Regions from separate parts of the Streptomyces sp. NEAU-174 genome, predicted to be linked through region 2. Evidence: riboswitches for the same ligand, from Rfam matches in the RefSeq annotation. Region 2 holds a riboswitch; each other region holds the start of a gene.

Region 1 (9,984 bases), on a different contig from region 2:
GGCCGAGCCGCAGGCCGTCCATGCCGACGATCGCGCTGAAGGGGTAGGTGGTGGTCACGCGGTGATACCTCCTGGGGTGCGTGGGCACAGCGGTCCGGTGTGGGGGCGGGGGCTCGTCATGGCGTCCCCCCTGGGACCCCCGGAGGGACGAACGGCAGCCCCTCCGGGACGCCCTCCTCGATGAGCCGCAGCAGCGCGTCCGTGTCGGCGTGCTCCTCGATCAGGTCGCCGAGGCGGTCGAGCTGCTCCTCGCGCAGCTCGCCGAAGCGGGTGTCCGGCGCGGGGACGAACGCCCGGCCCGCCGCGGCGGCCACCCGCCGCAGAAACGCCCGCCGGAAGCCGTCGCTCTCCAGCGAGCCGTGCCAGTGCGTGCCCCACACCGAGCCCACCCGGCAGCCGTCCAGGAAGGGCTCCTCGGCCCCGTCCAGCAGCTCGGCGACCCCGTGGTGGATCTCGTAGCCCTCCACCCGCTCGCCGAGCGCCTCGCCCACCGGCCGGGCCAGGGTCTTCTCGGCCGCGAACCGCACCCGCACCGGCAGCAGCCCGAGCCCGGCGACCGTCCCGGCCTTCGACTCGACCTCGTCCTCGATGCGCTCCCCGAGCGCCTGGAAGCCGCCGCAGACGCCCAGCACCGGACGGCCCTCGACGGCCCGCCGGGCGATCGCGTCGGCCAGCCCGCGCTCACGCAGCCACTCCAGCGCCCTTACGGTGCCCCTGGTGCCCGGCAGCACCACCAGGTCGGCGTCGGCCAGTTCCTCGGGCCGGTCCACGAACCGCACGATCACGCCCGGCTCTGCCGCCAGCGCGTCCACGTCCGTGAAGTTGGACATCAGCGGCACGGCGGCCACCGCGATCCGCAGGACGTCCGCGCCGTAAGGGGGCGCCACGACGCTCTCCCGCACCGCGCCGCGCAGCGACACCCGCAGCCCGTCCTCCTCGTCGATGCCCAGCCCGTGGGCGAACGGGAGCACCCCGACGGTCGGGCGCCCGGTGAGGTCGCGCAGCATCTCGAGGCCGGGCTCCAGAAGGCTCGCATCGCCGCGGAACTTGTTCACCAGGTAGGCGGCCACATGCCGTTGATCGGCGGCCGACAGCAGCGCGGTCGTGCCGAAGAAGGACGCGAAGACACCACCGCGGTCGATGTCCCCGACCACCACGACCGGAAGCCCGGCGGCGCGCGCAAGACCCATGTTGACGATGTCGGTGCGGCGCAGATTGATCTCGGCGGGGCTGCCCGCGCCCTCGCAGATCACCGCGTCATGGGTGCGCCGCAGCTCCTCCAGGCACTCCGTGACGGTCCCCAGCAGCGCCTCCCGCCCTGTGGAGACCCTCTCGCCGGGTGAGGGGGCCCCGGGCCCGCCGAAGTAGCCACGCGCGCTCAGCTCGCCCACCGGCTTGCCCAGCAGCACCACCTGGCTGCTGCGGTCGCCGCCCGGCTTCAGCAGGACCGGGTTCATCAGCGCACTGGGCTCGACGCGCGCGGCGGCCGCCTGCATGGCCTGCGCCCGCCCGATCTCCGCCCCCTCCCGGGTGACGAAGGAGTTGAGCGACATGTTCTGCGCCTTGAAGGGCGCCACGCTGACGCCCTTACGGGCGAGCCACCGGCAGATCCCGGCCGTCACCACGCTCTTGCCCGCGTCGGAGGTCGTGCCCGCGACGAGCAGCCCCCCGCCGCGTGCCCCGGAGCCGCGTGCCCCGGAACCCTCCGTGCCGCCCTTACCGCGTATCCCGCTCATCCGCCGCCCCTTCCCAAGGCCCGGGGCCGCCCCGTCAACGCCCTCAGGACCGGCCGGGCCGCCATGGACACCCCGAGCGCCAGCACGCCGACGCGCCGCGACAGCCGTATCGCCCGCTCGATGTCGGCCGACTCCACCGGCCGCCCGCCGGAGTTGAGCACCGGCCGGTGCTCGACCCGGCCGCCGTACGCGAGGGTGCCGCCCAGCCGGACGCCGAGCGCGCCCGCGAAGGACGCCTCCACGGGGCCCGCGTTGGGGCTCGGATGGCGTCCGCCGTCGCGCCGCCAGGCGCGCCACGCACCGCGCGGATCGGGGCCCGCGAGCGTCGCCAGGGCCGCCGTAAGGCGCGCACCGGGCCAGCCGGCCACATCGTCCAGCCGGGCCGCCGCCCAGCCGAACCGCCGGTAGCGCGGCGACTTGTGGCCCACCATGGCGTCCAGGGTGTTGACGGCGCGGAATCCTATGAGCCCCGGCACGCCGCCCACGGCGCCCCACACCAGCGCGCCCACGACGGCGTCGGAGGTGTTCTCGGCCACCGATTCGACCACCGCGCGGGCGATCTGCGGCCCGTCCAGCGCCTGCGGATCGCGGCCGCACAGATGCGGCAGCCGCTCCCGGGCGACCTCGAGGTCCCCGGCGGCCAGCGCCCCGCCGACGGCCCGTGCCTCCCGGCCCAGGCTCGTGCCGCCCAGCACGGCCCAGGTGGCGGCGGCGGTCAGCGCGACCTCCGCGCCACGGCGGCTGCCGAGGCCCCGTACGGCGCGGGTCAGCAGCGCGGCACCGGCGGCCGCGCCGCCCGCGCACAGCGCGGTGTGCAGGGCCCCGTAGCCCCGGTGGTCGCGCCACAGCCGGCGCTCGGCGGCCGCGGCGGCGCGCCCGAACGCGGCCACCGGATGGCCGCGGCGCGGGTCACCCGTGGCGAGGTCGCCGAGGAAGCCGAGGGCCGCGCCACACGTGAACGAGGCGTGGTCGGCAGGCATCCGTCAGGCCGCCGTCACGCCTCGGCGCGGCGATACGGAACCAGACGGGCCGGAGGGGCCGGAAGAGCCGAGGCGGACAGGGAGGGCTGGCGGCGTGACGATGCCGGGCATGGCGGTATGTCCTCACTCAGGGTCCGCGCCCTGGTTCGACGTGACCGGCGGTGAGAGTCTCCTGGCTCCCGGATCCGCGGCCCTCCCGGTCTTCCAGCCCCGCGTACGCGACGAACCGTACGGACGAGCCGTGACCCCATACAGGCGATGGGAGGGTGCTCCCCGGTGACAGTGGCGGGACCGCGCCGGATTCTCACCGGCTTCCTCTCCTGCCGCCGTTTGGCTCGGGAAGTCCACCATGGGCCGCGAATGGCCGTCAACTCGCATATGACCTATGACGCCCGAGTGTGCCGAGCCCCACAGCCAACCGCCCCCCACAGGACGGCCGCCGGATGGTCGGCGCTGGTCAGCGCCACGATCCGGCGGCCGGTGGGTCGTTCGGGGAAGCGGGGTCCTCAGGCGACGATCAGATAGATGCCGTATGCCACGGCCGCGGCGCACACCGCGAAGCAGGCGTACGCGCCGGTGCGCGTGAGCGAGGAGGCGCCCACCGCGCCCCCGGGCACGGCGGCGGCCGTGCCGCCCTGCTCCGGCGCCGCCTTACGGGAGGTGCCGACGATGCCCAGGGTGAAGACGCCCACCATGCCGACGGTCACCGCGAGGCTGATGCCGAAGACCTGGCCGAGTGCCGCCCAGTCGATGCTCATGTTTCCTGGCTCCTTAGCGGGTGGTGCTGCTCGCGGCGGCGGGGGTGGGGGTCTGCTCGGGGGTCTGCTCGGGGGTGTGCTCGGGGGTGTGCTCCGAGGTGTCGTCCTCGGGGGCGGCGCTCGCCGCACCGGCGGGCGGCGGGGCCACGGACCGCAGGGCGGCCGTGACGGCGCCCACCGGCTCCTGGGTGCCGACCTCGTTGACGTTGGTGTGGTCCACGGGCTTGCGGCGCGACAGCATCCAGATCGCCCCGCAGGCCAGGACGGCGAGCACGGCCACCGCCGTGATTCCCGCGTTCCCCTGGTCGGCGAGGAGCGCGGCGGCGCCCGCCACCAGACCGGCGGCCGGCAGGGTCAGCACCCAGGCGACCACCATGCGGCCCGCGGTCGACCAGCGCACCACGGCGCCCTTGCGGCCGACACCCGCGCCCATGACGGCGCCGGAGCAGACCTGGGTGGTGGACAGCGCGAAGCCGATGTGGGAGGAGGCGAGGATGACGGTCGCGGCGCCGGTCTGGGCGGCGAAGCCCTGCGGCGGCTGGATGTCGGTGATGCCCTTGCCCATGGTGCGGATGATGCGCCAGCCGCCCAGGTAGGTGCCGAGCGCGATGGCCAGGCCCGCCGAGACGATGACCCACAGCGGCGGGTCGGAGTCGGGCGCCACCACGTTCCCGGTGACCAGCGCCAGGGTGATCACGCCCATCGTCTTCTGGGCGTCGTTGGTGCCGTGGGCCAGGGAGACCAGGGCGGCCGAGGCGATCTGCCCCGCGCGGTAGCCCTTCGCGGTGTCCTCGGGGGAGCGGTCGCGGCCGAGCCGGTAGGTGAGCCGGGTGGCGGCCAGCGTGGCGATGCCGGCCACGATCGGCGCGGCGACGGCGGGGATCAGGACCTTCATGACGATCGCGTCGCCGTTGACCCCGTCCAGGCCCACGGAGACCACGGTGGCGCCGATCAGACCGCCGAACAGGGCGTGCGAGGAGCTGGAGGGGAGTCCGGCGAGCCACGTCACCAGATTCCACAGGATCGCGCCGACGAGTCCCGCGAAGATCACTTCTGGCTGGATACCGGATCCCTCGTCGATGATCCCGCCGGAGATGGTCTTGGCCACCTCCACGGACAGGAACGCGCCGACGAGATTGAGGACGGCCGACATCGCCACCGCCACCCTGGGCCCGAGTGCTCCCGTGGAGATGGTGGTGGCCATGGCGTTAGCCGTGTCGTGAAAGCCGTTCGTGAAGTCGAACACCAAGGCCGTGACGATCACGATCCCGATGAGAAGCGTGATGTGTTCCATACACCCGGTCAATCAGTTTCGAAGGTCGTTAGTGGCACGGTGAACGTAAGGAAACAGGGTGAACGGGAGATGAACTGAGCAGGGCATCGGGGTGACATGGTTGCGGTGTCGCTAAAGCCTGGTGAATTTCAGCCTACGCTCCCATGTCGTAGGGGAGTTGAGCCGCGTTCGAGAGCCACCGGAGGCGGCCCCGAGGCCGGTCTCGCGTGCGTCCGCCGTCCCCTCACGTTCACCCGTCCGGAGTCGGGTGCCCACGAGGCACGGTCGTAGTCGCCCGCCGCGCCGGTCCCGCCGCCGCGCCCGCTGCGCCGGTCCCGCCGCCGCGCGGTCGGCGGCCGCCTGGAAGGATCGGGCCCCGGAGGTGAGGGCAGGTGACCCAGTCGCGATCCACGCGGCAGCCGCAGCCGCGGCTGACGCATCCCCTGCGGCAGGCATGGACGCAGGTGGTGAGTACGGCCCGCAGGACCACCGCCGACGGCCTGGTCGTCGGCACCTCGGGCAATGTCTCGGCCCGGGTCGGCGACACCGTCCTGGTGACCCCGAGCGGCGTCCCGTACGACCGGCTCGGCCCCAGGGACGCCGTCGCCGTCGACCTGGACGGACAGCAGGTCCTCGGCACGCTGAAGCCCACCAGCGAGCTGCCCATGCACCTCGCGATCTACCGGGAGACCGACGCCGAGGCCGTGGTCCACACCCACGCCGTCCACGCCACGGCCGTCTCCACGCTCGTCGACGAGCTCCCCGCGATCCACTACATGACCGCCGCCCTCGGCGGCCCGGTCCGCGTCGCGCCCTACGCGCTCTACGGCACGGACGAACTGGCCGCCGCCATGCTCGAGGCGCTGCGCGACCGCAGCGGCTGTCTGCTGCGCAACCACGGCACCGTCGTCCACGGCGCCACCCTGGACCAGGCGTACGACCGCACCGCCCAGCTCGAATGGATGTGCCAGGTCTGGCTCACCGCGGTCTCCGTCCCCGGCCGCACCCCCTCCCTGATCCCGCCGGACGAGATGCGGCGCGCCGCCGAGAAGCTGAGCGGCTACGGCCAGAAGGGCTGAGCCCGGCACGCCCCGGGCCCCGGCCCGGCGGTCACCCGGCCGGGTACGCCCGCTGGCCGGGGGCCGCCTCGCCGACCACACTGGGAGGGATGCGTCTGCGAACAACGGCGGTCGCGGCCGCCACCACCCTGCTGAGTGTCGGCGTGGCCGCGGTGGCGGCCGGACGGTACGCCACCAGCGCTGCGCTGAAACCGGCCCCCGACCGCCCGCTGCCGAACGAGGCGCCGCTGACCGTCCACGCGACCGCGGCCGGCCAGATCACCCTGACCCGCTCGCTCGCCTCGCTGCGCCCCGGCACCTACGGCCTCACCGGCCGCTCCTGCCACGCCGTCGTCGGCCCCGTCATCGAGGACGCCCCGCACCCCGCCGACTGCGTCGTACGCCGTCTGGAGCGGGTCACCCACGGCGAGCTCACCCCCGGCACCCGGGTGCGGCTGACCCCCCAGGTGCACATCGGCAACCCGCGGGACGCGCTCGGCATCGACCACGCCGACGTGGACGTGCCCGGCGAACTCGGGCCGCTGCCCGCCTGGTTCATCCCCGGCGAACGCTCCACCTGGGTGATCACCACCCATGGCCTCGGTACCACCCGTGAGCACCCTATGGTCGTCATGCCCTTCCTGCGGCAGTTGCGGGTGCCGGTGCTCGACCTCGCCTACCGGGGGGACCCCGGCGCCCCGCGCTCCGAGGACGGCATATCCCACCTCGGCGACACCGAGTGGCGCGACCTGGACGCGGCCATCCGCTACGCGGTGGAGTACGGGGCGACCGGGGTCGTGCTGCACGGCTGGTCCACCGGCGCCTCGATGGCCCTCCACGCCGCCGCGAACTCCGCGCTGCGGCACCGCGTCATCGGCCTCGTCCTGGACTCCCCGGTGCTCGACTGGCAGGCCACCCTGCGCGCCCTCGCCGCGGCCCGCGGCATCCCCGCGCCGCTGCTCCCGCTCGCCCTGCGCGCCGCCGAGGGGCGCACCGGGCTCCACGACAGCAGGCTCCCTGAGGTGGCCGACCCGGAGCGGCTGTCCGTGCCCACGCTCGTCGCCCACGGCCCCGACGACACCCTCGCGCCGTGGCACGTCTCGCGCGAACTCGTCGACCGGCGGCGCGATCTGGTGACCCTTCACACGGTGCGGCAGGCCCCGCACGCGGCCATGTGGAACGCGGACCCCAAGGCGTACGAGGAGGCGCTGCGGCGCTTTCTGATACCGCTCCTGTAGCGCCCGTAAGGCGGCCTCCCGCGCCGCCCGACCTCCTGTAGCGCCCGTAAGGCGATCGCGAAAGCGCGTGCGGGACGGCGCGGGAGGCGTTCGCGGGGCGGCGGCGGAAGCGTTCGTAAGATGGCGTGAACCCTTCGCGGCGACCGCCGGACGGGTGCCGATTGGGCTTTCGGGCCGTCAACGGCGAGACTGCTTCCGTGACGTCCCGTACTCCGCGCGACTCCCGGCTCCGACTTGTCCGTAACCGGCCGATGGCCACGGCCCGCCGGCCCGCGGTGAACCGCGGCTCAAGACCGGCGCCCCGTCCGCCGGAGGGCACTCCGCCCCCGTCGGAGCTGGCCCGGCAGGCCAGGGCGGGGCTCACCGGGGCCGTGGCGATCGCCCACTGGGCCGCGGCCGAGCACGGCGCGCCCGGCGCGCTGTCCGACGAGGCCGCCGCCCGCGCCGCCGAGGCGCTCGGGGTGAGCGAGCGGGAGGTGCGGACCGACTGGGACCGCGCCCGCCTCATCGGGCTCATCGAGCACCACGCGGGCACCACCCGCCCCGGCTGGCGGCTCCAGGCGTGGGACCGGGACGACAGCGCCGTGCTGCGCGGCTGGGTCGCGCTCCTGGACGCGTGGTCCCTGGCCTGCCCCGCCCCCGAGACGGCCGAGCCGACGGCGGTCGCGGAGGTCGTCGAAGCCGTACCGCAGCTGCTCTCCCTGCTCCAGCTCTCGGCCGGTCCCGTGCAGATCTCCGCCCTGCTGGACATGCTCCGGCAGCGGGTCGCCGAGCTGCGCACCGAGCGGTGCGAGGTCCCCCAGGAGGTCGGGGAGGACCGGGAGCCCGCCGGGGGCGCCGCGAGCGCCGACGACGCCAAGGACGCCGAGGACAGCGCCACGCTCGAGGGGCTGCTCGACTGGGCCCTGGACGCCCTCTCGTCCGTCGGGGCGCTCACCGTGCGGGAGGAGCCCCAGGAGGGGCCGGAGGGCGCCGGGAGCGCGGCCGAGGACGCCAAGGGCGACCGCCGGGAGGCCGAGCTGACCGCGCTCGGCAACTGGGCGGTGTGGGTCAAGCTCGAGCAGATCTGCGTCGCCGCCCAGAGCCCGGCCGGGAACATCGAGCAGCACGCCGCCGACATGCTGCGCGGCTGTGCGGGGCTGACCCCGGGCCCCGCCCGCGCCGAGTACCGCGCCTGGCTGGCCGCCCGCCCCGTCGGCAGCGCGGTCGTCGAGCTCATCGACGCGGCGCGCGGCGACGACGCGCTGCTGCGCGGGCTCGCGTTCGAGGCGCTGCGCGTCGTCGGGGCGCCCGCCGAGCCCAACGTACGGGCCGTCGTCGACGAATCGTGTCTGCGGCCTTACGCGCTCCTGTGGCTCGCAGAGCACGAGGGCGCCGACCCGGACGAGGCGCTGGAAGCGCTCACCCGCGAGGAGGCCACCTGGCTGTGGGTGGACACCGCCGCGGCCATCTCCGACCACGGGGAGAGCCCGCTGCTCGTCCGCCACCTGGAGTCCGCCGTCCAGGGCACCGTGCCCGCGCTGCTGGCGGAGGTACGGGCCGTGGGGCACCCCCGCACCGTGCAGGTCCTGGTGGCGCTGGCCGCGGCCCACCCCGATCCGGCCCTGGCCAAGGCGGTGCGCCGGGCGGCCTTCCAGGTGCACACGGGCGGAGCCTGAGGGAGGGGCGGCCGGGGGGAAAGCCGGGGCGCCGGGCGGAGGAAAGCCGGGGGAAAACGACTTGCCCGCCACCGCTAAACTAGCCGCATGGCAATTCTCCTCGTGCATTAGACGGCGTCGGCCGCCCTCGTCCGTCCCGTCCGCCGTCCACCCTGCCCAGGAGTAATTCCCGTGATCACCGCCTCCGGCGTCGAGCTGCGTGCCGGCGCCCGTGTCCTCATCGAGTCCGCTTCCTTCCGTATCGCCAAGGGCGACCGCATCGGTCTCGTCGGCCGCAACGGCGCCGGCAAGACCACGCTCACCAAGTGCCTGGCCGGTGAGGGCATCCCGGCCGGCGGCACCATCACCCGCTCCGGTCAGGTCGGCTACCTCCCGCAGGACCCGCGCACCGGTGATCTCGACGTCCTCGCCCGCGACCGCATCCTCTCGGCCCGTGAGCTCGACTCCGTGCTCCGTAAGATGCGCGAGAACGAGGACCGGATGGCCAACGGCAAGGGCGCCACCCGCGAGCGGGCGATGAAGAAGTACGAGCGCCTGGAGACCGAGTTCCTCACCAAGGGCGGATACGCCGCCGAGGCGGAGGCCGCGACCATCGCCGCCAGCCTCGGTCTGCCCGACCGGGTGCTCGGCCAGCCGCTCCATACGCTCTCCGGCGGTCAGCGGCGCCGGGTCGAGCTGGCCCGGATCCTCTTCTCGGACTCCGACATCCTGCTGCTGGACGAGCCGACCAACCACCTCGACGCCGACTCGATCACCTGGCTGCGGGACTACCTCAAGACCTACAGCGGCGGCTTCATCGTCATCTCCCACGATGTCGACCTCGTCGAGACGGTGGTCAACAAGGTCTTCTACCTCGACGCCAACCGCTCGGTGATCGACATCTACAACATGGGCTGGAAGCTCTACCAGGCCCAGCGCGAGGCCGACGAGAAGCGCCGCAAGCGCGAGCGCGCCAACGCCGAGAAGAAGGCCGCGGCGCTCAACGCGCAGGCCGACAAGATGCGCGCCAAGGCGACCAAGACCGTGGCCGCGCAGAACATGGCCCGCCGCGCCGAGAAGCTGCTGTCCGGCCTGGAGGAAGCCCGGCGGTCCGACAAGGTCGCCAAGCTGCGCTTCCCCGACCCGGCCCCGTGCGGCAAGACCCCGCTGACCGCGGAGGGGCTGTCGAAGTCGTACGGCTCCCTGGAGATCTTCACCGATGTCAACCTGGCCGTCGACAAGGGGTCCCGGGTCGTCATCCTCGGGCTGAACGGCGCCGGTAAGACGACCCTGCTGCGGCTGCT
Region 2 (9,984 bases):
GAGCCGTACACATCGACCCGGGGGTGGGCCGGGTCGTCCGACACCCACACCGGGATGGGGGCGCCCCAGTAGCGGTTGCGGGAGATGTTCCAGTCCTTGGCGCCGCGCACCCAGTTGCCGAACTGGCCGTCGCGCACATGCTCGGGGGTCCAGCTGATCCGCTCGTTGAGTTCGAGCATCCGGGTGCGCAGCCGGGTGACGGCGACGAACCAGGTGGCGATGGCGTGTTGCAGCAGCTGTGTGCCGCAGCGCCAGCAGTGCGGCCGGGAGCGGGTGTGCGGCCGGCTGCTCAGCAGCGCGCCGCCCGTCTCCAGCAGGCGGAGCACGGTCTCGGTGGACTCCAGCACCGGGGCTCCGGCGCACGGTGGCACCTCGTCGGTGTAGCGGCCGGCGGAGTCGACCGGGTAGGTCCGGCCGATGCCCTCCTCGGTGGCGAGGGCGTGGTCCCGCTCGTCGAAACACGGGGTGACGGCCACCGCGCCGGTGCCCTCGCCGGTGTCCACGAAGCGCTCCGCCACCACGACATGGCTGTCGTCGTCGGCGGTGGTGGAGGCGGTGGCGGGGGCAGTGGCGGTCGCGGTGGCGGAGAAGTCGAACAGCGGTGTGTAGCGGCGGCCCGCCAGCTCGGCGCCACTGTGCCGGGCGACCACAGGGCCGCCACCCACCAGATCGGCGTGGGCGTCGAGCCGCTCGGCCGCCACCACCAGGCGCCGCCCGCCGCGCTCCACCACGGCGTACTCGGCCTCGGGGTGCACGGCCACCGCCGTGGCGCCCGGCAGCGCCCAGGGCTGCTCGGACTCCACCAGCAGCAGCTCGCCGCCGTCCAGCGGCACGCCCACGACCACGGTGGTGCCCGGCACCTCGCGGTGGGTGTCGCTGCCGTCGATACGGCCGCTGCTCTCGGCGTTGGCCAGCGGGGTCTCGCAGTGCGCGCAATACCAGGAAACCGAATGTCCCTGATAGATGAGCCCCTTGTCCCACATGGTCTTGAACGCCCACATGACGCTCTCCATGTAGTCCAGGTCATGGGTTTTGACGGATTCGTCGAAATCGACCCAGCGGGCCTGCCGATTGACGTAGTCGCGCCATTCGCCGGTATAGCGCATCACCGTCGTGCGGCACACCTCGTTGAACCGCTCGACGCCCATGCGCTCGATATCGGACTTGGCGGTGACGCCGAGTTGCTTTTCGGCGTCGAGTTCCGCGGGCAGCCCGTGCGAGGTCCAGCCGAAGCGCCGTTCGACCCTGCGGCCGCGCATGGTCTGATAGCGCGGCACCACGTCCTTCGCGTAACCGGCCAGCAGATGGCCGTAGTGCGGCAGGCCATTGGCGAACGGCGGCCCGTCGTAGAACACGAATTCTTCGGCGTCCTCGGCTTTCCGCGCCGCCACGGTCTCCTGGAAGATGTGGTTCTTCTCCCAGTAGTCCAGGACGTCGAGTTCGACCTCGGGAAAATGCGGTCTCGCGGGCACGCCATCGGCCCCGGCCATCGGATATGCCATCGCTCAGTAAACCTCGCAGGGTCGGCCCGCAGTGCAGTGAGGGCCGACTCTAACGAGGGGACGGGAAATGCCCGGTAATCGCGGAAACATCGGCATGCGCGCCGATGGCGCCCCGCGATTACCCGGCGATTTCCCTTCAGTGTGGCCGGGCCGGCTGGAACGGCAAGGTGCATGACGTGACAGCGGGTGACGCGTTACCCCATTGGGGGGACGTTGGGCCGCGGTCCGCCCGACAAAGGGGCACCATGCATGCGAAGCCGGTCATTCCCGGCCGCTCATCCCCAGCAAGGAGTTCCCATGCGTATGCGGACCGCCGCCCTGACCGCCCTGTCCACGCTCGCTCTCACCGCCGCGTCCCTCGCCGTCGGCGCGACCGGTGCCGTCGCGGAGGACGGCCCCGATGTCACCGTCGACAACACCAGCAGCACGACCACGACCTTCCCCGGCGTATGCGCCAGCAACCAGTTCTCCTTCGTCACCGTCCCGGTCAATCTGGTGGGCCAGTCGGACTCCAGCTCGTGCTGACCCCCCGCTCCACGAGCCCGTGAGGAGCGGTACCCCCGGCCGAGGCGGCCGGGGGTTTCCCATGCCGTAGGCTGGCCGGTGCAGCTGGTTCGCCCCGTCCGCCAGGCGGGACGCGTCGCAAGAGGGAACCCGGTGGGAATCCGGGACTGCCCCGCAGCGGTGAGCGGGAACGACCGCCGTCATACGCACTGGGTCCGGTGAGAGGACCTGGGAAGCGACGGCCAGTAGGTGTCCTCCTGAGGAGGGCGCGCCCGTGAGTCCGAAGACCTGCCATCTGCCCGCGTACGGACCACCCGTGCGCGGACATCCCGGTGACCTCGAGGGCGGGTCGGCGAACATGCACCAGGCGGACGACCGCGCGCCTGCCGCGCGACGTCGTGGCGTCCGGTCCGTCACCCTTCGCGCCCTCCTCCCGTCGCCGGGACCTCAGGGATCCATCTCGCGAAGGAGATCTCCGTGACCACCAAGTCCGCGGCCGCGGCGGCACGGGCCACCGTGTACGGCTACCCCCGCCAGGGCCCGAACCGGGAACTGAAGAAGGCGATCGAGGGCTACTGGAAGGGCCGCGTCACCGCCGACGCGCTGAGGGCCACCGCCGCCGAACTGCGCCGCGCCAACTGGCGCCGGCTGGCCGGGGCGGGCATCGACGAGGTCCCCACCGGCGACTTCTCGTACTACGACCATGTGCTGGACACCACCGTCATGGTCGGCGCCATCCCCGACCGCCACCGGGACGCGGTCGCCGCCGACCCGCTCGACGGGTACTTCGCGATGGCGCGGGGCACACAGGACGTGGCGCCGCTGGAGATGACCAAGTGGTTCGACACCAACTACCACTACCTGGTCCCCGAGCTGGGCCCGGACACGGTCTTCACCGCCGACTCCGCCAAGCAGGTCGCCGAGCTCAAGGAGGCCCTCGCCCTCGGACCGGCCGCGCGGCCGGTCCTCGTCGGCCCCGTCACCTACCTCCTGCTCGCCAAGCCCGCGCCCGGCGCGCCCGCGGACTTCGAGCCGCTCACCCTCCTGGACCGGCTGCTTCCGGTGTACGCCGAGGTCCTGGCCGATCTGCGAGCGGCCGGTGCCGAGTGGGCGCAGCTCGACGAGCCCGCTCTGGTCCAGGACCGCACCGCCGCGGAGCTGAACGCGGCCGCCCGCGCCTACCGCGACCTCGGCGCCCTCGCCGACCGCCCGAAGCTGCTGGTCGCCTCGTACTTCGACCGCCTCGGCGAGGCGCTGCCGGTGCTGGCCAAGGCCCCGGTCGAGGGGCTGGCGCTGGACTTCACGGAGGCCGCCGCGGCGAATCTGGACGCGCTGGCCGCCGTCGGCGGGGTGCCCCGCAAGCGGCTGGTCGCCGGTGTCGTCAACGGCCGCAACATCTGGGTCAACGACCTGGAGAAGTCCCTGGCCACGCTCGGCACTCTGCTGGGCCTGGCGGACCGGGTCGACGTGGCCGCCTCCTGCTCGCTGCTGCACGTCCCCCTCGACACGACGGCCGAGCGGGACATCGAACCGCAGATCCTGCGCTGGCTGGCCTTCGCCCGGCAGAAGACCGCGGAGATCGTCACCCTCGCCAGGGGCCTGGCCCGCGGCACCGGCGCGATCGCCGCCGAGCTGGCCGCGAACCGGGCCGATATCGCCTCCCGCGCGGGCTCCCCCATCACCCGCGACCCGGCCGTCCGCGCCCGCGCCGCCGCGGTCACCGAGGCCGACGCCCGCCGCTCCCAGCCGTACGCCGAGCGCACCGCGGCCCAGCGCGCCCACCTCCGGCTGCCGCTGCTGCCGACCACCACCATCGGCTCCTTCCCGCAGACCGGCGAACTGCGCACCGCCCGCGCCGACCTGCGCGCGGGCCGGATCGACACGGCCGGGTACGAGGAGCGCATCAGGGCCGAGATCCGGGAGGTGATCTCCTTCCAGGAGAAGACCGGCCTGGATGTGCTGGTGCACGGCGAGGCCGAGCGCAACGACATGGTCCAGTACTTCGCCGAACAGCTCACCGGCTACCTCGCCACCCAGCACGGCTGGGTCCAGTCCTACGGCACCCGTTACGTCCGCCCGCCGATCCTGGCCGGTGACATCGCGCGCCCCGAGCCGATGACGGTGCGCTGGACGGCGTACGCGCAGTCCCTCACCGACCGCCCGGTCAAGGGCATGCTCACCGGGCCGGTCACCATGCTCGCCTGGTCCTTCGTCCGCGACGACCAGCCCCGCGGCGAGACCGCCCGCCAGGTGGCGCTCGCCCTGCGCGACGAGGTGAACGACCTGGAGGCGGCCGGGACCTCGGTCATCCAGGTGGACGAGCCCGCGCTGCGCGAGACCCTGCCGCTGCGCACCGCGGACCGGCCCGCCTATCTGGCCTGGGCGACCGAGGCCTTCCGGCTCACCACCGGCGGCGTACGCCCCGGCACCCAGATCCACACCCATATGTGCTACGCCGAGTTCGGCGACATCGTCCAGGCGATCGACGACCTCGACGCCGATGTCATCAGCCTGGAGGCCGCCCGCTCCCATATGCAGGTGGCCCGCGAGCTCGCCGCCCACGGCTATCCGCGCGAGGCCGGGCCCGGGGTGTACGACATCCACTCGCCGCGGGTGCCCGGCGCGGAGGAGGCGGCCGAACTGCTGCGGACGGGACTCAAGGCCATCCCGGCCGAGCGGCTGTGGGTCAACCCCGACTGCGGGCTGAAGACCCGCGGCTGGCCGGAGACCCGCGCCTCACTGGAGAACCTGGTCACCGCGGCCCGTACGGTCCGAGGTGAGCTGCCCGCGTCCTGACCCGGACGCCCGGCCGGGGCCGGTGACGCGGAGCAGGTCCAGCTTGCCCGCGTCGCCGGTTCCGGTCGCCGCCGTGTAGGTGACCATGCGCAGATCCGCGCCGGGGACGATGAGCACATCGCAGTCGAGCAGGATGTCGCCGATCTCCGGATGCCGGATCGTCTTGCGGTCCGAGGTGTGCTGGGCGGCGGTCGCCCGGGTGGCCCAGTGACGGTCGAAGACCTCGGACTCCGCCCGGAGTTCCCGCACCAGACGGGCGAGCCGGGCGTCGGCGGGGTAGCGGGAGACGGCGTCCTTCAGGTCGGCCACGATCGAGGTTTCGAAGGTGTCGGTTCCGCGCTCGGGGCGGACGCGGAGCACGGGGTCGCGGGCGGCACCGGTGCCGAACAGGGCGCGGGCGAGGTTGCGTTCGGCGGCCGGGAGCACGGTGGGGTCGCCGTGCAGGGCGCTCCACATGGCGTTCCACCACACCAGGGTCCAGTCGGCGGTGAACACCCCGATCGGGACGTCGCCCAGGCGCGCCGCGAGCCGCTGGATGCCCGGGGGCACGTGGGAGCTGACCGTCCCGTCCCGCGGCGGCAGCAGCCCGGCGCTCCGGTACAGCTGGTCGCGTTCGGCGCGGGACAGCTGGAGCGCGCGGGCGAGGGCGCCCACGACCTGGTCCGAGGGGTGCTTCGCGCGTCCCTGCTCCAGCCGCAGGATGTAGTCGACGGAGAGCCCGGCCAGCTCGGCGAGCTCCTCGCGGCGCAGCCCCGGGGCGCGGCGGCTCGCCTTCGGGGTGAAGCCGGCGTCGGCAGGGGCGAGGCGGTCGCGCCAGGCGCGCAGCAGCGCGGCGAAGTCGGAGCGGGAGGTAGCCATGGGTGCATTCTCGCCGCGCGGCGCCGGATCAGCCTGGGTACTGCCGGTCCTAGTGACGGGGACGGCACTGGCCGGCGTGGGCGCGGGCGGCGAACGTGGAGCCGCCGCGCCCGGCCGGGCGCCATCGGCCGACCAGTGAAGGAGCCTTTTATGCCTGCTGCGCAGCACACCCTCGTGATGACGGGCGCGAGCCGCGGGATCGGGCGCGTCGCCGCGGAGCACATCGTGCGGCGGTCGCCCGGCGCGCACCTCCTCGTCGTGGCCCGCGCGTCCTCCGGCGCCCGGCTCGCCGAGGAGCTCGCCACGGGCGGGCACACGGTCTCGTACGTCCCGGCGGACCTCGGCTCGCTCCAGAGCGTCCGCTCCGCCGCCACCGAGATCCGCGACCGGCTGGAGCGCGGTGATCTGCCACCGCTGCGCGGCTTCGTGGGCAACGCGGGGACGCAGTACACCAACGCGCTGACCGAGTCCCCCGACGGATACGAGGCCACCTTCGCCGTCAACGTACTGGCCAACCACCTCTTCGTCCGGGTGCTCCAGGACCACTTCGCCGCGCCCGCCCGAATCGTGATCACCGTCAGCGACACCCACTTCGGGGACTTCAGGCACAACATGGGCATGGTGCCCGGCCCCGTCTGGAACTCCCCCGATGTCCTGGCCCGTCCGGGCGCCTTCGCCAAGCCGTCCGGCACGGCGGGCGGGCGCACCGCGTACTCGACGAGCAAGCTGGCCGCCATCCACCTCGTGCACGAGTACGCGCGGAGGCTTCCGGCCGGGATCGACGCCATCGCGTACAACCCCGGTTTCGTCCCCGGCACCGGTCTCGCCCGCAACGCCGGTCCGCTCTCCCGCTTCGCCATGCGGCGCGTGCTGCCGGTGATGGCCCTCACGCCGTTCGCCACCGGCCGCGGCGCTGCGGGCCGCCACCTCGCCGATGTCGTGCTGGGCACGACCGCGGCGCCGACCGGCTCCTACGTCGACCGCGCCCGGGTGGCGCGGTCGTCGGAGGAGTCCTACGACCCGGGGCGCGAGCGCGAACTGTGGGACGCCGTCGAGCGGTTCACCGTGGCATACGCGGCCTGAGCGGAGTGGCGGACCACCACATCGAGCACGGCTACGACCGTGGCCAGGAGGGCCGGGCCTCAGGCGTTCAGGTACGGGTAGTCGAGGTACCCCTTGTCGGTGCCGCCGTAGTAGGTCGTCTCGTCCGGTGTGTTGTACGGCCCGCCCGCGCGCAGCCGGGCCGGAAGGTCCGGGTTGGCGAGGAAGAGCGCCCCGAAGGAGAGCATGTCGGCCGTACCGTCCTCGATGAGCGCCAGCTCCTCCGCGCCGGTGAACCCGTCCGTCGCGGGGTTGAGGATGAGCGTTCCGGAGAACTCCTTGCGGAGGATGCCGGTCAGATCGCGGGAGTCCTCGACGATGTGCAGATACGCGGGGCCGGTCTCGTTCAGGCGGCGGATCAGCTGGACGTATGTGGCCTCGAGGTCGGGCTCCTCGATGCCGTTGTAACGGGTCCCGGGCGAGATCCGTATCCCGGTGCGCCGCGCCCCGATGGCCGCCGACACGGCCGCGACCACCTCGGCCGCGAACCGGATCCGGCCCTCGGTCGAACCACCCCACTCATCGGTGCGCAGATTGGAGCTGGGGGCAAGGAACTGGTGGATCAGGTAGCCGTAGGCGGCGTGCAGTTCGACCCCGTCGAACCCCGCCTCGACGGCGTTGCGTGCCGCCTGGGCGAAGTCCGCGATCGTCTCCCGCACCTCCTGGGAGGTCAGCTCGCGTGGGGTGGTGAAGTCCTTCATCCCGTCGACGGTGAACAGTCGGCCGGGTGCGGCGACGGCCGAGGGGGCGACCTGGACCAGCCCGTCCGGCAGCAGGCCGGGGTCGCCGACCCTGCCGACGTGCGAGATCTGGGCGAAGACCGTCCCGCCCGCGGCGTGCACCGCGTCGGTGACGCGGCGCCAGGCGGCGATCTGCTCGGCGCTGTGCAGCCCCGGGGTGTGGGGAAAGCCCTGGCCGACCACGGACGGCTGCGAACCCTCCGTGATGATCAGCCCGGCCGTGGCCCGCTGTGCGTAGTACGTGGCCATGGAGTCGGTGGCCGTATTGCCGGGCCCGAAGGCACGGGCACGGCCCATGGCGGGCATGACCAGGCGATTGCGGAGCCGCAGCCCGGCGAGGTCAATCGGATCGAAGGGTGTGGACACAACGACTCCCGGGGTCGGTGGGGCATGACGGTCGATGGGCACAACAGTCGGCAATGAGATCATTGGGCGGCCAATGATCTCGCGGCGAAGCCACCATAACCCATTCATTGGGTGGCCAATGATTGGTCGGCCACGATAGCCTTGCCACCATGACCACAGAGCCCCCGGACATTGACACGACGGAGGTCGAGCCCACCGGCGCCACGGAGGCCGGATACGGCGGCCACGTCAGTCAGACCCTGGCGCGGGTGTCCCGCCTGCACCGCCTCGCCGGGGGCAGGCTGCTGCGCCCGACCGGCCTCTGCTCCGGCCAGGAATTCCTGATGATGACCCTGTGGGACGCGGGGCCGGTCCGGCAGTCGGAGCTGGCGAGGGCGCTCGACCTGGACCCGTCGACGGTGACCCTGATGCTGCGGCGGCTGGAGCAGGGCGGGCATGTCACCCGGGCCCGCGATCCGCGGGACCGGCGCGTCATGCTGGTCCGGGCCTCGGAGCGGAGCTACGCCCTGCGGCCCAAGGTCGCGGAGACCTGGGCGCGGCTGGAGGAGCACATCCTGGACGGGCTCGACGACGGGGAGCGCGAGGCCTTCGCCAGGATCCTCATGAAGGTCGAGAAGAACCTCGCCGCGGAAGAAGCGGACGAAGCGGGAGAAGCGGAGGAGGCCGAAGAGCGCCCCTAGCTCAGGCGTGGCGTGTCCACGAGCCCAGCACCATCAGCGTCTTGGTTCCGGTGACCAGGCCGACGCGGCGCAGACCGTCGATGACCTGTTGCAGATGCTCGATGTCCCGCACCCGGACGTGCACGAGCGCGTCGGGGTCACCGGCGATGGTGAAGACGGCCTGCACCTCGGGAACCGTGTAGCAGGTGCGGACGATCTCCCCGACCGGTGTCGTACCGGTGTAGGACAGCTCCACGAACGCCTCGATGCCCCAGCCGAGCTTGGTGTGGTCGATCTGCACCGTGAAGCCCTTGATCACCCCGGTGTCCTTGAGCCGGTCCACCCGGCGCTTGACCGCGGCCACCGACAATCCCACCTCGGGTGCCATCTCGGAGAAGGTGCGCCGCCCGTCCTCGCGCAGCATGCGCAGCAACTGCCGGTCCACATCGTCGAACTCGGGCATCGGCCCTCCACTCCGCGCCACGCGCATCCGCACGACCCGCGCGACCCGTACAACGCGCGCAAACTCTTTTAGTCGGCATCGCGAATTTCCCCGGCAGTTTGCGTCTTCACCCGGATCGGCCGCAAGTTACTTGTGCTCCTCCGGTAGGTGTTGCTGTCCTTGAGCCGCACCCCAGACACGCCGAGGAGGCTCACGTGAGCACCGACCCCGCCGCGGTTTCGCCCGATGACCCCTACACGGCCCGCGGCGGCCGTGTGCTGATCTCCGGCATCCAGGCCCTGGTCCGGCTCACCCTCGAACAGCGCCGGCTGGACGAGGCGCGTGGCCTGGACACCCGCGCGTTCGTCTCCGGCTATCCGGGCTCACCGCTGGGCGGGGTCGATCTGGAGCTGGCCCGGGCACGCCGCTTCCTCGACCCCGCCGGTGTGGTGTTCCGGCCCGGGCTCAACGAGGAGCTGGCCGCCACCGCCGTGGCCGGGACGCAGCTGCTGGGGCAGGTGCCCGGACGCCGCCACGAGGCGGTGACCGGGTTCTGGTACGGCAAGAACCCCGGTCTCGACCGCGCGGCCGACGCGATGCGGCACGGGACGGTGGCCGGTACGGCGGCGCTGGGCGGCGCGGTGGCCTGGATCGGTGACGACCCCGGCAGCAAGTCCTCGACCGTGCCCAGCTCCTGCGAGCCGATGTGCCAGAGCCTGGCCATGCCCCTCCTCGCGCCCGGCTCCGTGCCCGAGATCCTCGAACTCGGACTGCACGCCGTGGCCCTGTCCCGCGCCACCGGCCTCTGGACCGGGCTGAAGATCGTCGCGGATATCGCGGACGCCTCGGCGATCGTCGACCTGGACGCGCTCCGGCCCGACATCCCCGCCCCGCCCGCCGCCCCGCGTGGCGCGCCGCCCACTCTGGTCGGCCCCGCGTCCGTGGACGCCGAGCACGACATGCTCACCCGCCGGCTGGACCTGGCGCGCGCCTACGCCCGCGAGGCGGGGCTGAAC
Region 3 (9,984 bases), on a different contig from region 2:
CACCCGGGGAGGAAACGATCCGATGAGCCTCGCCGCGTTCCTTCTCGCCCTCGGCACCACCTGCCGGATCACCCGCTTCATCACCAAGGACACCCTGGCGGCGGGGTTCAGAATCTGGGTCGCCGACCGCTTCGGCGACGACTCCCGCCCCACCTACCTGGTCAACTGCGGCTGGTGCACCAGCACATGGGTGGCCGCTGCCATCGCCGTCTACGCCTCCTTGCTGCACTCCACCGCGTGGTTCCACCTCCCGGCCACCGCCCTGACGCTCTCCTACCTGGCCGGAGTCGCCTCGCGATGGCTGGACTGACCCCCAACCCCAACCCCAACCCCAACTCACCACCGACCCGAGGGAAAGGCAGGGAAGACCATGGCCTGCAACTGCGGCGGAACGGCGGCTCAATGGCCGCCCCAACCCGTTGTCGTCTATGAGCTGACGCTGCCGGACGGCACGGTCCGGCGCTATGTCACCCACCAGGAAGCCGACGCCGCCAACAAGCGCGCGGGCTCCACCGGAGTGATCACCGCCGTCACCCAGTGACACCGGGCACCCGGCATGCGGCAGACTGCGGGCATGGACATCACCATCAGGCGCGCGCGGGACGAGGAGCTGGACGCAATAGGAGAGCTCACCGCGCGGGTGTATCTCGGGGACGGTCTCCTGGACTTCGGGGACAGTGATTCTTATCTCGCCACCCTGCGCGACGCCCGCCGCCGGGCCGCCGAGGCCGAGCTGCTGGTCGCGGCGGACGCGGCGAGCGACGAGGTCCTGGGGGCCGTGGCGTTCGCCGTGCACGGCGGGGCGTACGCGGAGCTGGCCCGCCCCGGCGAGGGCGAGTTCCGGATGCTGGCCGTCCGCCCCGAGTCCCGCCGTCGCGGGGCCGCCGAGGCGCTCGTGCGAGCCTGCCTGGACCGGGCCCGCGCACTGGGCCTGCGGCGAATCGTGATCAGCAGCCAGCACTCGATGACCGCCGCCCACCGCCTGTACGAGCGCCTGGGCTTCACCCGCGCCCCGGAGCGCGACTGGGCGCCCCTGCCGGAGACGGACATCACCCTCTGGGCCTTCACCGTGGAGCTGTGAGACCGGCCGCCGCTCAGCGAGACATACGAGCGGCGGCCAAAGCAGCGGTGGTCGCCGCGGCCAGGCCGTCCAGATATCCCTCGGGGAGGGGCGATCGCATGGTGCTCAGGCGCCAGTAAAGCGGGCCACTGGCCAGGTCGAGAGCGAGATCGACGTCCGTGTCGGCCGACAGCTCTCCCCGGTTGACCGCGTTGCGGATGACCACGTCGGCGATCCCGCGCTGGGAATCCCGCACTGCCGCTTGCAATGCCTGGGCCATATCCGGGTTACGCGCGGATTCCGCGAACAGGTCAGGAATGATTTGCGCGGCCATCGGATGCCAGAGAACCCGAGCCGTCGCTTCCAGCAAAACCTTTATGTCGCCTTGCAGAGAACCAGTGTCCGGCGTCGGCAGGCCCTGTTTCGCCAAGGCGGAGACGACCTCGAGAACGATGGGAAGTTTCGAACGCCAGCGACGGTAGATGGCCGCCTTCCCCACCCCGGCCCGGCGCGCCACTCGTTCAATCGACATGCGCCCGTAGCCGACGGTCGCCAGCTCCTCGAAGACCGCCGCGCGGATGGCGTCCGTGACGTTCTCCTGGAGTACCGCGGCGCCCGCGGGGACGCGCCGGGGCTTGGTTGGCTCCTTCTCCATGGCTTGAGCCTACTCGACGGTGGAACGGTTGCGTTCCATCGTCGCCTGCTCTAGGTTACGCAACGACGGAACGCACCCGTTCCGTCGTAAGTGCCGAGGCCAGCCGCAGGGCCGAAAGGTGTCTACGTGAGCCAGCTCCTCGTTCGAGACAGCGAACGAATCCACCCTCCCGAGAATCTCGCGGCCGTGGCAGCCGCCCATGGCCTCACGGTCAGCGGCGCCCGGGTGGGGCTGCGTGAATACGGCCGTCAGCTGTGGGGCCGGCGCCATTTCATCCTGGCCTTTTCGCAGGCGAAGCTCACCGCCCAGTACAGCCAGGCCAAGCTGGGTCAGCTGTGGCAGGTGGTGACCCCGCTGCTCAACGCGGCGGTGTACTTCCTCATCTTCGGCATGCTGCTGAAGAGCAACCGGGGCCTGCCGAACGACGTGTACATTCCGTTCCTGGTGACGGGTGTGTTCGTCTTCACCTTCACCCAGGCGTCCGCCATGGCGGGCGTACGGGCGATCTCCGGGAATCTGGGGCTGGTGCGGGCCCTGCACTTTCCGCGCGCCTCGCTCCCCATCTCGTTCGCGCTCCAGCAGCTCCAGCAGTTGCTGTTCTCGATGATCGTGCTGGCCGTCGTATTGGTGGGCTTCGGTCACTTCCCGGCGCTGGCCTGGCTGTTGATTGTCCCCACGCTGGCCCTGCAATTCGTCTTCAACACCGGCCTGTCGCTGATCGTGGCGCGGCTCGGCGCCAAAACACCGGACCTCGCGCAGCTACTGCCGTTCATTCTGCGTACGTGGATGTATGCCTCGGGCGTGATGTTTCCGCTGGCCCGCACCCTCGAACACGCGGGGGCGAGCGGCTGGATCAGCGACGCCATGCTGGCGAATCCGGCGGCCGTGTATATGGACTTGATGCGCTATGCCCTGATCAACGATTACCCCTCGTCGAACCTGCCGCCGCATGTGTGGGCGCTGGCCCTGGGCTGGGCGGTGCTCTTCGGTGTCGGGGGATTCGTGTACTTCTGGAAGGCAGAGGAGCAGTACGGCCGTGGCTGAGCAGACCCTCGACAAAGGTGCCCAGGCGGAGCGGGCCGAGCAGGCCGCTCGGGCGGCTTCCGCGCCGGCGCGGGTGCCCACCGTCATCGCCGACGACGTCCATATCGTCTACCGGGTCAACGGCGGCCCGAAGGGGAAGGGCAGTGCCACCGCCGCCCTCAGTCGTCTGCTGGGGCGGAAGAGCGCGCCGGGTATGCGTGAGGTGCACGCGGTGCGCGGGGTCACCTTCGTGGCGTACAAGGGTGAGTCGATCGGTCTGATCGGGTCCAATGGGTCGGGGAAGTCGACGCTGCTGAAGGCGGTGGCGGGGCTGCTGCCCACCGAGCGCGGCAAGGTCTACACCCATGGCCAGCCGTCGCTGCTGGGGGTGAACGCGGCTCTGATGAACGACCTGACCGGTGAGCGGAACGTGATCCTGGGCGGTCTGGCGATGGGGATGTCGCGTGAGCAGGTCCGGGAGCGCTACCAGGGCATCGTGGACTTCTCCGGCATCAATGAGAAGGGTGACTTCATCACCCTGCCGATGCGGACGTACTCCTCGGGCATGGCGGCCCGGCTGCGGTTCTCCATCGCCGCGGCCAAGGACCACGATGTGCTGATGATCGACGAGGCGCTGGCCACCGGTGACAGGAAGTTCCAAAAGCGTTCCGAGGCCCGGATCCGGGAGCTCCGTCAGGAAGCCGGCACGGTCTTCCTCGTCAGCCACAACAACAAGTCCATCCGGGACACCTGTGACCGGGTGCTGTGGCTGGAGAAGGGCGAGCTGCTGATGGACGGCCCGACCGACGAGGTCATCAAGGCGTACGAGAAGGAGACCGGCAAGTAGGCCCCGCCTGGCCGCCGCCTGACCAGGACGCCGGCTCGCCAGGCCGGAACGCACTAGCACATTCATGCGAAACTCCGCAGCTCCGACACAAGATATGGGGGCGCGTGCGTCGGCCAACACAAGATGTATGCTCGTCCTCGCTGTCGCCGCAGGGGAATCCGGTGGGAATCCGGAACTGTCCCGCAACGGTGTACGTGTGCGCTCAATTCGGCGTGCCCGTGAGTCCGAGCGCCTGCCGACAGCCCTGTGAACACGTCCCCCGGCCTCGAGGGTTGGGCCGATGGACGCTGCGTGGTGTGCCTGGCGTACGAGGAGTGCGGCACCGGCATGCCCGTACGCGACCGTCGCACCACCCCTCGCGGCCTCGGGCCCGTCCGGAGTTGTGATCCGGACCGGCCCTGACCGAGCGAAGGAGAGCACCTCAGTGACCATCGCGCCCGCCGATCCGGTTTCAGCGCAGGCGGCTTCTCAGGCAGCGGACGACGCGCCCGGGACCGCCCTGCTACGGACGCTGACCGGACTCACCGCCGACCTGCCCGCCACCGACCCCGGCAAGGTCGCGGCCGCCGCCCTGCGCGGCCGTCATCCCGGCTCGGACGAGGCGGAGTTGCGCGGGCTCGCGACCGAGGCGGCGGCCGGACTGATCGCCGAGGAGCCGGAGTACTCACGGCTCGCGGCACGGCTGCTGGCGCTCACCATCACGGAGGAGGCGGCCGGGCAGGGCGCGGTCTCCTTCTCGGCCTCCGTCCGGGTGGGCCACCGCGAGGGCCTGCTCGCCGACTCCACCGCGGAGTTCGCCGCCGCCCACGCCGAGCGGCTGGACGCGCTGGTGGAGCGGGCGCTGGCCGACGGCGCAGACAACCGCTTCGGCTACTTCGGGCTGCGCACCCTCTACAGCCGTTATCTGCTGCGCCACCCGATCACCCGTCAGGTGATCGAGACCCCGCAGCACTTCCTGCTGCGCGTGGCCTGCGGGCTCGCCGAGAACCTCTCGGAGCGTGCGCTGGACGATGTGGCCGAGCTCTACCGGCTGACCAGCACGCTGTCGTATCTGCCCAGCTCCCCCACGCTGTTCAACTCCGGCACCCGGCATCCGCAGATGTCGTCCTGCTATCTGCTGGACTCCCCGCTGGACGAGCTGGACTCGATCTACAACCGCTACCACCAGGTGGCGCGGCTGTCGAAGCACGCGGGCGGCATCGGCCTGTCCTACTCCCGCATCCGGGCCCGCGGTTCGCTGATCCGGGGCACCAACGGGCACTCCAACGGCATCGTGCCGTTCCTTCGCACGCTCGACGCCTCGGTGGCCGCCGTGAACCAGGGCGGCCGGCGCAAGGGCGCGGCCTGTGTCTACCTGGAGACCTGGCACGCGGACCTCGAGGAGTTCCTGGAGCTGCGGGACAACACCGGCGAGGACGCCCGCCGCACCCACAACCTCAACATCGCCCACTGGATCCCGGACGAGTTCATGCGCCGGGTCGAGGCGGACGCCGACTGGTCGCTGTTCTCCCCGGCCGACGCGCCCGATCTGGTGGACCTGTGGGGCGAGGAGTTCGACGCCGCGTACCGCAGGGCCGAGGCCGAGGGGAAGGCGGTCAAGCAGGTCCCGGCGCGCCAGCTGTACGCCCGGATGATGCGCACCCTCGCGCAGACCGGCAACGGCTGGATGACGTTCAAGGACGCCGCCAACCGCACCGCCAACCAGACCGCCGAGCCCGGCCGGGTCGTCCACTCCTCCAACCTCTGCACCGAGATCCTGGAGGTCACGAACGACGGCGAGACCGCCGTGTGCAACCTCGGATCGGTCAACCTCGCCGCGCACCTGGGCGAGGACGGGCAGCTGGACTGGGAGCGCCTGGACGCCACCGTCCACACCGCCGTGACCTTCCTCGACCGCGTGGTGGACATCAACTTCTACCCCACGGAGGAGGCCGGGGCCTCCAACTCCCGCTGGCGCCCGGTGGGTCTGGGCCTCATGGGGCTCCAGGACGTCTTCTTCCGGCTGCGGCTGCCGTTCGACTCGCCCGAGGCCACGGCGCTCTCCACGCGGATCTCCGAGCGCATCATGCTCGCCGCGTACGAGGCGTCCTGCGAGCTCGCCGAGCGCCACGGCCCGCACCCCGCCTGGGCCGAGACCCGCACCGCGCGCGGTGTGCTGCACCCGGACCACTACCCGGACGCGGTGGTCACCTGGCCGGAGCGCTGGCAGGCGCTGCGCGAGCGGATGGCGAAGTCCGGGATGCGGAACTCGCTGCTGCTGGCGATCGCGCCGACCGCGACCATCGCCTCCATCGCGGGTGTCTACGAGTGCATCGAGCCGCAGGTCTCCAACCTCTTCAAGCGCGAAACGCTGAGCGGGGAGTTCCTCCAGGTCAACTCCTACCTGGTGGACGACCTCAAGAAGCTGGGCGTCTGGGACGCCCAGACCCGTGAGGCGCTGCGCGAGTCCAATGGCTCGGTCCAGGACCTCTCCTGGGTGCCCGCGGACGTACGGGAGCTGTACCGCACCGCGTGGGAGATCCCGCAGCGCGCCCTGATCGACATGGCGGCGGCCCGCACGCCGTACCTGGACCAGAGCCAGTCGCTGAACCTCTTCATGGCCTCGCCGACCATCGGCAAGCTCAGCTCGATGTACGCCTACGCCTGGAAGCGCGGCATAAAGACCACGTACTACCTGCGCTCGCGTCCGGCCACCCGGATCGCCCAGAGCGCCCGGGGCGGCGCCGCCACCCCCGCTCCGCTGCCCGTACAGCAGGCCCCGGCCGAGGCCGACGCGATCGCCTGCTCCCTGGAAAACCCCGAGTCCTGCGAGGCCTGCCAGTAATGCCCACCGCATCCGAGATGACCACCGTGAACACCGCGCCGGGCCACGTCAAGAACCTGCTGGACCCCGGGTTCGAGCTGACCCTGCGGCCGATGCGGTACCCGCAGTTCTACGACCGCTACCGCGACGCGATCAAGAACACCTGGACCGTGGAGGAGGTCGACCTCCACTCCGACGTCGCCGACCTCGCCAAGCTCTCCCCCGGTGAACAGCACCTCATCGGCCGTCTGGTCGCCTTCTTCGCGACCGGCGACTCGATCGTGGCCAACAACCTGGTGCTGACGCTCTACAAGCACATCAACTCCCCCGAGGCGCGGCTGTATCTGTCGCGGCAGCTCTTCGAGGAGGCGGTGCACGTCCAGTTCTATCTGACGCTGCTGGACACCTACCTCCCCGACCCGGACGACCGCGCCGCGGCCTTCGCCGCCGTCGAGAACATCCCCTCCATCCGGGAGAAGGCGGAGTTCTGCTTCCGCTGGATGGACTCGGTGGAGAAGATCGAGCGGCTGGAGACCAAGGCGGACCGCCGCCGCTTCCTGCTCAACCTGATCTGCTTCGCGGCCTGCATCGAGGGGCTGTTCTTCTACGGCGCCTTCGCGTATGTGTACTGGCTCCGCTCGCGCGGGCTGCTGCACGGCCTGGCGACGGGCACCAACTGGGTGTTCCGCGACGAGTCGATGCACATGGAGTTCGCCTTCTCGGTCGTGGACACCGTCCGCGAGGAGGAGCCGGACCTCTTCGACGACGAGCTCCAGCGGCAGGTCACCGACATGCTGAAGGAGGCCGTCGAGGCGGAGCTCCAGTTCGCCCGCGATCTGTGCGGGGACGGGCTGCCGGGCATGAACACCGCGTCGATGCAGGAGTACCTGGAGTGCGTGGCCGACCAGCGCCTCCAGCGGCTCGGCTTCGCGCCGGTCTTCGGCTCGGAGAACCCGTTCTCCTTCATGGAGCTCCAGAACGTGCAGGAGCTGACGAACTTCTTCGAGCGGCGCGCTTCGGCGTATCAGGTCGCGGTGGAGGGGTCGGTGGCGTTCGACGACGACTTCTGATGTCGGAGGAGCTCTGACATCACAAGGCCGAACCCAAGGGCCCGACCCTGTGATGTAGGACACACTCAGTCGTTGGGCACCGTCTCATAGCGGGCGGTGCCCTCGGCCATCTGCTTCAGCACATCCTTACGGTCGCGCTTGGAGAGCCGGTCGATGTAGAGGTAGCCGTAGAGGTGGTCGGTCTCGTGCTGGAGGCAGCGCGCGAAGTAGCCGGTGCCGCGCACGGCGATCGGCTCGCCGTCGAGGTCCTGGCCGCGCACCACCGCGTAGTCGGGGCGGGCCAGCTCGGCGTAGGCCGTGGGGACCGACAGACAGCCCTCGTTGGAGTCGTCCAGCACCCGGCGGTCGGCGGGCAACTCCTCCAGGACCGGGTTGCACACCACACCCACATGGCGAACGCCCTCGTCGTCCATGCAGTCGTAGACGAAGACCTTAAGGTCGACACCGATCTGGTTGGCGGCCAGGCCCACGCCCTCCGCCGCCCGCTGGCTGGCGAACATGTCGTCGACGAGCCGCGCGAGCTCCTCGTCGAACACGGTCACGTCCCGGCACTCCCTGTGCAGGACCGGGTTGCCGTACACGGTGATCGGGCGGGCGGTGCCGCGCTCGCGGAAGGCCCGCTCGCGCTCCTCGCAGTCCTCCGTGTCCACGATGAACTCGTCGTCCACCCGCTGCTTCGTCCCTTGCTGCGACATCGTCCGCCGTATGCCTTCCTTCAACCGTGATGCGTCGCCCTACAGGGTACGGGCACGGCGCGGCGGGGTGCGGCGCGCTTACGCGCTGTGACGGTCCGCTGGCGGATCTTTCCCCTCCCCGCCCCTTCCCTCCGGGTTCTGGGCGCAGCCCCGGCCCAGGGTCCGGGGTCTGGGGCGGAGCCCCAGTTTCGGGAAGGGGCGGGGAGGGGACAAACCCGCCGCAGGCGCCCACGGTCCGCCAGCCGCCAGGCGGTCAGCAGACCTCTTCCAGATCCCGCCACTCACGCGTATCCGGACTATCCGCGACCCACCCGTCCAGCAACCCCCGCACCAACCCCCCAGGCGCCGCGATCCCGCATTCACGCTCAGGCACCCACAGCGACCCCGACCCCGCCATACGGTGGCCCAGCGGCCCAGGGTGGCCCGGTTCGCTGTGGTCGTGGGGGTCCAGATGCTCGCCCTCGCCCTCGTCGCTGGGCATCCGGCTCTCCGAGCAGGAACGACACAGCAGCCGCACCGACGACGACCAGTCCTCGGCCGCGAAGCCCGCGTCCGCCGCGAGCCGCTCCAGGGCGTCCCGGTCGGCCTCGGTGGCCGCCTCCAGCAGCACCACCCAGGTCGGCACCGGGGACGGCGCCCACAGCTCGATCTCGTCGAAGACCGGGTACGCGGGGCCCGCGGAGGTCACCCGCTCACCGTGCGGCACACCGTCGTGCAGAACCACCTCGCCCCAGCGCCGCCCGGACGACGGCAGCGGGATGGACAGCACCTCGATCCGGGCCGGGTCCAGCCGGCGGCCCCAGACCACCTCGGCCTCGCCCTCCGGGGACAGCCGCACCGCCGCGCTGCCCAGCTCCATGCCGAGCGGCTCACCGGACGCGGACGCCTCTCCGGGCACCTTCAGCCCGTACGCCTGCCAGGCGCGGCGGGCCAGCGGCCAGTCCTGGAGCGCGGTGGCGGCGATCCCCACGTTCCACCAGTCCGGAGCGCCCGTCTCGCGGTCCAGCAGCGCGACCGCTCGGAGCCCCGCGGCGCGCGCCTGCTCCCAGTCGTGCCGGAACTTGTGCAGCAGCGCCAGGTTGAACCAGGACTCCGACAGCCACGGCTCCAGGTCGGCGGCGCGGGTCAGCAGCGCGCCCGCGTCCTCGTACCGGCCGTCGCCGATGAGCGTGAACGCACGGTCCGTGGCCTGCCGCCATGAGGCGGACGGCCGGTGCCGTACCTTGCCGAAGATCTTCACGATTCCCGCCTGCCGGTATCGAAGTCGTCCCGTACCAGATGCCTTCGCGGACGGCGTCGCCCTCCCTTGAAGACAACCTGCCACACATTCGCGGACATCTCAGCCCGACCCCTCACGCTGCGGCCGGGATGCGACGCCCACCACACCTCCTTGCCACCGGCCATCTGGCCTGGCACCCCTCTCCTCGCATCCAACCATGCCCCTCGGGAGCCCCGCTCATTACCGGCGAGTTATCAGTTCTCACCGGGGGCGGCCGTAAACCCCGCGCGACAGCACCGTGGCGAGCGCCTCGACCACGACCGGGTCGAAGTCGCGCGCCGTGGCCAGCCGCAGCCGCTCCAGGGCGCGCAGCGCGGCCACCCCGGCCGCGCCGCCCTCGGCCGCGGGCCCGCTCACCAGCTCGGTGTACGCGTTCACCGCGCGCACGATACGCGCGGCGAGCGGCTGCTCGCGGTACGGGTCCGCCTGGCGCTCCACGACCAGCGCCACCTCGGCGGGTACCCCGGTCTGGCGCACCACAGCGCCGCCGAGCAGCGCGATTCTGCGCTGCTCGGCGGCGGGCAGCGGCTCGGTGGCCCCCGCGGGCACCGG

The links. Region 2 has a riboswitch for cobalamin ahead of metE (5-methyltetrahydropteroyltriglutamate--homocysteine S-methyltransferase). Riboswitches for the same ligand answer to the same signal wherever they lie in the genome.
Region 1: it holds a riboswitch for cobalamin, as region 2 does, so the genes downstream of both, ACT2CW_RS41325 (cobalamin biosynthesis protein) here and metE (5-methyltetrahydropteroyltriglutamate--homocysteine S-methyltransferase) in region 2, are expected to answer to the same signal.
Region 3: it holds a riboswitch for cobalamin, as region 2 does, so the genes downstream of both, ACT2CW_RS11785 (ribonucleoside-diphosphate reductase subunit alpha) here and metE (5-methyltetrahydropteroyltriglutamate--homocysteine S-methyltransferase) in region 2, are expected to answer to the same signal.

What each region holds. Positions count from the first base shown of each region.
Region 1 covers NZ_JBQTCE010000020.1:62,915-72,898, reverse strand. Annotated here, with positions in the region: gene ACT2CW_RS41335 (putative cobaltochelatase) at 1-58, opposite strand, end outside; gene ACT2CW_RS41330 (cobyric acid synthase) at 117-1,736, opposite strand; gene ACT2CW_RS41325 (cobalamin biosynthesis protein) at 1,733-2,716, opposite strand; cobalamin riboswitch at 2,863-3,080, opposite strand; gene ACT2CW_RS41320 (hypothetical protein) at 3,223-3,474, opposite strand; gene ACT2CW_RS41315 (anion permease) at 3,488-4,768, opposite strand; gene ACT2CW_RS41310 (class II aldolase/adducin family protein) at 5,140-5,826, shown strand; gene ACT2CW_RS41305 (alpha/beta hydrolase) at 5,916-7,043, shown strand; gene ACT2CW_RS41300 (hypothetical protein) at 7,241-8,701, shown strand; gene abc-f (ribosomal protection-like ABC-F family protein) at 8,873-9,984, shown strand, end outside.
Region 2 covers NZ_JBQTCE010000007.1:135,574-145,557, forward strand. Annotated here, with positions in the region: gene ileS (isoleucine--tRNA ligase) at 1-1,502, opposite strand, end outside; gene ACT2CW_RS21295 (hypothetical protein) at 1,800-2,027, shown strand; cobalamin riboswitch at 2,096-2,316, shown strand; gene metE (5-methyltetrahydropteroyltriglutamate--homocysteine S-methyltransferase) at 2,484-4,802, shown strand; gene ACT2CW_RS21305 (helix-turn-helix transcriptional regulator) at 4,743-5,660, opposite strand; gene ACT2CW_RS21310 (SDR family NAD(P)-dependent oxidoreductase) at 5,811-6,743, shown strand; gene ACT2CW_RS21315 (alkene reductase) at 6,803-7,867, opposite strand; gene ACT2CW_RS21320 (MarR family winged helix-turn-helix transcriptional regulator) at 8,017-8,547, shown strand; gene ACT2CW_RS21325 (Lrp/AsnC family transcriptional regulator) at 8,549-8,989, opposite strand; gene ACT2CW_RS21330 (indolepyruvate ferredoxin oxidoreductase family protein) at 9,184-9,984, shown strand, end outside.
Region 3 covers NZ_JBQTCE010000003.1:535,132-545,115, forward strand. Annotated here, with positions in the region: gene ACT2CW_RS11755 (hypothetical protein) at 23-310, shown strand; gene ACT2CW_RS11760 (DUF7196 family protein) at 371-541, shown strand; gene ACT2CW_RS11765 (GNAT family N-acetyltransferase) at 575-1,081, shown strand; gene ACT2CW_RS11770 (TetR/AcrR family transcriptional regulator) at 1,095-1,715, opposite strand; gene ACT2CW_RS11775 (ABC transporter permease) at 1,842-2,759, shown strand; gene ACT2CW_RS11780 (ABC transporter ATP-binding protein) at 2,752-3,585, shown strand; adenosylcobalamin-variant (AdoCbl-variant) riboswitch at 3,726-3,827, shown strand; gene ACT2CW_RS11785 (ribonucleoside-diphosphate reductase subunit alpha) at 4,010-6,409, shown strand; gene ACT2CW_RS11790 (ribonucleotide-diphosphate reductase subunit beta) at 6,427-7,458, shown strand; gene def (peptide deformylase) at 7,524-8,153, opposite strand; gene ACT2CW_RS11800 (tetratricopeptide repeat protein) at 8,407-9,393, opposite strand; gene ACT2CW_RS11805 (HD-GYP domain-containing protein) at 9,634-9,984, opposite strand, start outside.